Regions from separate parts of the Bacillus sp. FSL H8-0534 genome, predicted to be linked through region 2. Evidence: predicted binding sites of a transcription regulator. Region 2 holds the regulator's gene; the other holds the start of a gene.
What was found. The regulator Rex, encoded in region 2, represses fermentation and respiration genes when NADH is low (regulators of the CRP and FNR family bind a similar motif). The targets are predictions, from matches to a motif close to TTGTGAAATATTTCACAA.
Positions count from the first base shown of each region.

Region 1 (2,495 bases), 2.8 Mb from region 2:
AATAGAGTGGAACTTTAATCAGTGGGGGTTTTCTACATCCCCCACTGATTATTAGCCCGACCAATCGAGCTTTTACGGGCAGTTTAACTCCCACCTAACTTCTTTTCTTTCACCGAATTTTGAGGTAGGAGTATTACTGCCCACAAATAGCGGGATAAAGGAGTAATATATAATGAGCAAAAACGCACGTGGATATGTTCAAGATTCTTATCATTCTTTACATGAAGCAAAACAATCTTTAGAAAACGCATTACAAACAGTCGAAAAAAGTGATAATCGAGAACGTATAGAACAATCCTTACAGGCTGTGGAGCACGCCTTACAAAAATGTGATCATGCGGTTCATATTTTGGAACAAGAATAAATACATCCCATCTATTTACTAGATGGGATGTAACTCAAATGGCATACTAAAACAGTATTGCCGTGACAATTAAAAAATATACAGAATTAACGATTTCTAAAACCCCTACTTTTAAAATAGATATTTTCTTACCATATAATATAATTGCTCGAACTAGACTAGGTATAAAAACTAGAGAAAGCCATGGGTTTACTACAAACAATGCAACAGTTAAGAAAATGTGATATCCCCATGATACATAACGATATGTCGGGTTATTCTTTTCACGTATCATAGTTTTCACATAAAATGTACTACCTAAAAAGTATAAAAAAGAAGTTGCTGCAATCCAACATGCTGTTTCATCAATTGTTTTCATTGAAAAATAATAACTAATCAAACCGCCCGTGCAGAAAACAAGTATTGCACAAATATCATTTACTAAAGCTCGTTCCCTTTTTTGACGAGCAAAATATATATTCACAAAAAAGAGCGGAATCATAACAGCTGCGAGGAAAAGAATTCTCCACTCGTATAGTAAAGATAGTATACCGAAGACACATGCAATAATAAAATAAATAATTGCTGAATGTAAAAATGCTTTCTTTCGCGGTTGCTTCATGTACATTAAAAATGGATATGTTGCTAAATAGATAAATAACCAAGCGATAAAGAGTGGAATATGATAGAAAGTAGCTTTACCAAGTATTACACTAAGTATAAATGGAATCAGCAGCATCCCCCATGCACCGTGCTGCTTTGGAACAACTAGCTTCATGAATAAGGCATCTCCTCTTTGAATTTTTTCTCATTTACTATTATATAAAAAATCTCATATAAAAATCGAAGCATATTAAATCGATTTCTTGACATTTTTCACAATATAATATGTATGAAAAAATGCTTCTCACCAGTGGTAAGAAGCATGAAAGAGGCAAACGAATATGTAAGTCGCGACCCTACTTTATATTCTTATGCTTTATGATATGTACTTATGCTTTGTTTACTTGAGATAATAGCTCTTTATCATCATCTAAAATTCCATATTTCTTTTTAAACCTTGTAATAATTCTAATCCACGATGAGCTAAACAAAACAAGAAAAATTACATTTGAGAGTGCATGAGCTAGATCAAAGTAAAAACTTGCAGCGTAGTATGCAATAAAGTCTTTCCATGTTAATCCTTCTAAAAAGCCAAGTATCCCCCACAAGTTCATAATCCAGCCAAAAACAAAGCCGGCTATGAACCCATAGATGACTCTCCCCCATAACTTTCTCATTATAAATGTATTTCGAAGTAAACCAGCTATAAAGCCTATCATTCCCCAAGAAAACATTTGCCACGGTGTCCAAGGCCCCTGTCCTAAAAATATATTAGATACAAGTGCTGCCGTTGCCCCAATCATAAAGCCTGTTTCACTTCCAAAAACAATTGCAGATACAATAATAACAAAAGATGTTGGTTGTACACTCGGCATAATGGAAAACGGTACACGACTAACTGCTGCTATTGCTGCTAAAACAGCTACAATGACTATTTCACGTGAAACAAATGCTTTCCTCTCAAATCGTATATAAAAAGGTAACATGATAATGGATAATAAAAATAAACTACACCAAATATAATATTTATCTGTTACAAAAGAAGTAAAGAGAAGCGTACTTATTACAATAATGAAACTAAGCATTATGAGAGCAAAATATCGCTTGGACACGATTTGTACACATCCTCCCACGTTAATGCATAAGGTAATTGCTTGCGAATAAAACGATTAATAGATGTTGTATAAAAGAAATTATCACTAAAGAATTTCTTTGGTGTATCATCCATAATTACGTTCCCATCAAATAACATCATACAATGATCAACATATTTAGCTGCAAATTCAATGTCATGTGTTGCCATCACAATTGTTGTTCCTTCTTTTTGTAACTCTTGAAACAGCACACCTAATTTTTCTTTTTTTTCTGGATCAAGCCCTTTTGTCGGTTCGTCTAGTAATAATAAATTTGGCTTCGATAATAAAGCCGTACATAGTGCGATTAACTGTTGTTCTCCCCCACTACAATCATGTGGATGACGATCTCGAATAGAATGAAGCCAAAATCTTTTCAACATATCTCCTGCGATTTTTTTCCCTATATCACCATA
Region 1 is NZ_JBBOUC010000001.1:12,516-15,010, reverse strand. Features, by position in the region: gene MHH71_RS00075 (hypothetical protein) at 173-364, shown strand; gene MHH71_RS00070 (YwiC-like family protein) at 411-1,121, opposite strand; gene MHH71_RS00065 (ECF transporter S component) at 1,336-2,058, opposite strand; gene MHH71_RS00060 (ABC transporter ATP-binding protein) at 2,031-2,495, opposite strand, start outside.
Region 1: the regulator Rex is predicted to act here: its motif matches at 1,208-1,225, upstream of MHH71_RS00070 (YwiC-like family protein).

Region 2 (2,495 bases):
TTATTAGCTTTTTCATTGCATTATGTATTGTACTTTTACTACTTCGAACAGATATTCGTGAAAGTCGTTTCGATACAAAACGCGCCAGTATTCCTGCCACAATCGGTTGGATCTTTATCGGTTTCTTTTTAGCTTTCTTTTCTCAAACAATTGCAGGCACAATCGAAATGCGTTTATTGGGCATTAAACCTGGATCTGAGAACACAGCTCGCTTGATGGAAATAGCACGGACCACCCCATGGTTCCTTATTGTTATATCAATAATAGGGCCTATTTTAGAGGAAATTGTCTTTAGAAAAATTTTATTTGGTACATTGTATAAGAAATTCAACTTCTTTATCGCTGCTATTATTAGCTCACTTGTATTTGCAGCAATTCACTTTGATTTTACACACTTATTGGTATACACTTCCATGGGGCTTGTATTCGCCTTTTTATATGTAAAAACAAAGCGAATTATCGTTCCTATTATGGCACATGTTGCGATGAATACATTAGTTGCAATAGCCCAAGTACTGGTAAGTAACGAACAAATACAAGAAATGATTAAAGAAGCAGAAAAAATGCAAGGATTTATCGGAGGATTTTAAATATGAGGAACTCACCATTGTTCATGGCAGCACTGTATTTCCTTCTTGGTTGTGTCTTTACACGTTTCGCAATTACGAACGTTACAGATACAATTTGGAACTTTGGGACACTGCTGTTTGCTGCTATGGCAACAATTGATTTTAATTTGGCACTTCGACTTATCTTAGTCAAATTTACAAAGAAAAAGCAACAATAAAACGCAGAGGGATTTCCTCTGCGTTTTATTGTGGATAATTTTTCAAAAAATAAACGAGTGTTTGTAATTCTACAGCTAAATCAATATGGTGAATTCTTATATTTTCTGAAACATTTAATCGTGCTGGTGTAAAATTTAAAATTCCGTGTATATTTGTTTCGGCCAATCGATCTGCTACAGCCTGTGCAACAGTAGCAGGTACTGTTAATATTGCCACTTGTATATCATTTGTTAAACGCTCTTCTAATTCATCTAAATGATATACAGGAATTCCTCCGATTTCTTTTCCAACTTTCTCCTCATTGACATCAAATGCCATTTCAATCTTTGTATTATTATTTTTGGTGAAATTGTAATGTAAGAAAGCGGTCCCTAAATTACCCACTCCAATAAGTGCTACACGTGTTATATCATCTTGATCAAGCGTTTCTCGGAAGAATGATAGTAAATAATTCACATTATATCCATATCCCTTTTTCCCTAACGCTCCAAAATATGAAAAATCTCTCCGAATTGTTGCTGAATCTACCTTTACAGCTTCACTCAATTCAGCCGATGAAACACGCTGCTTACCAGAAAGAGATAAGTTTTGGATAAATCGATAGTATAGAGGCAATCGTTTGGCAGTGGCCTGTGGAATCTTTTGTTGATCCATATAACCTCTCCTCTCTTCCTATCTTTGTTCACAGATTTAAAACAAATACAGAAGTTTAGCACTTATGACTTTCCTTGTATAATAGAGAGAAGACTTCTCTCTTATTTTAAACTATACACTATTTTTAGTATGATTGAGAAATATAAACATGGCAAAGTTAAGAAATTATTTGAGGTGAAAACATTGATTTTATTACAAGTGAATGGGCTTTCAAAATTATACGGTGCTGAAACAATTCTTGCAAACATTAAATTGGAAGTTCAAACAAAAGATCGCATTGCACTAGTTGGTCGAAATGGTGCTGGAAAATCTACATTATTAAAAATAATTGCCGGTGAATTATCTCACGATGGTGGAGAAATTATAAAACCAAAAGATGTTTCAATTGGATACTTGGCCCAAAATACTGGTTTAGAAACTTCTTTAACAATTTGGGATGAAATGCTTACTGTCTTTACTCATCTGCAGCAAATGGAAAAGAAGCTTCGAAGGTTAGAGCTAGACATGGGTAAGGAAGAGAACTTTTCAAATGCTGCTACGTACGAAAAATTACTCGCTGATTATGATCAATTACAGTTAGACTACAAGGATCAAGGTGGTTATCAATATGAAGCTGATATTCGCTCCATTTTAAGTGGACTTGGTTTTCCGGTTGAAACACACCAAACAACGATTTCTACGTTAAGTGGTGGACAGAAAACAAGACTTGCTCTTGGGAAACTACTGCTAACAAAACCAGACTTACTCATCTTGGACGAACCAACAAACCATTTAGATATCGATACATTAACATGGCTTGAACAATACTTACAAGGCTATCCTGGAGCTATTTTAATCGTTTCCCACGATCGCTACTTTTTAGACAAGCTTGTTACACAAGTATATGAAATTTCTAATAAAGAAAGCAGACGATATGTTGGTAACTACAGTAAATATTTAGATTTAAAAGCTGCACTACATGAGCAGGAAATGAAGCGTTATGAGAAACAACAAGAGGAAATTGCTAAACTAGAAGACTTTGTCCAAAAGAACATTGCCCGTGCATCTACAACA
Region 2 is NZ_JBBOUC010000001.1:2,859,749-2,862,243, forward strand. Features, by position in the region: gene MHH71_RS14500 (CPBP family intramembrane glutamic endopeptidase) at 1-590, shown strand, start outside; gene MHH71_RS14505 (YdiK family protein) at 593-787, shown strand; gene MHH71_RS14510 (redox-sensing transcriptional repressor Rex) at 813-1,442, opposite strand; gene MHH71_RS14515 (ABC-F family ATP-binding cassette domain-containing protein) at 1,626-2,495, shown strand, end outside.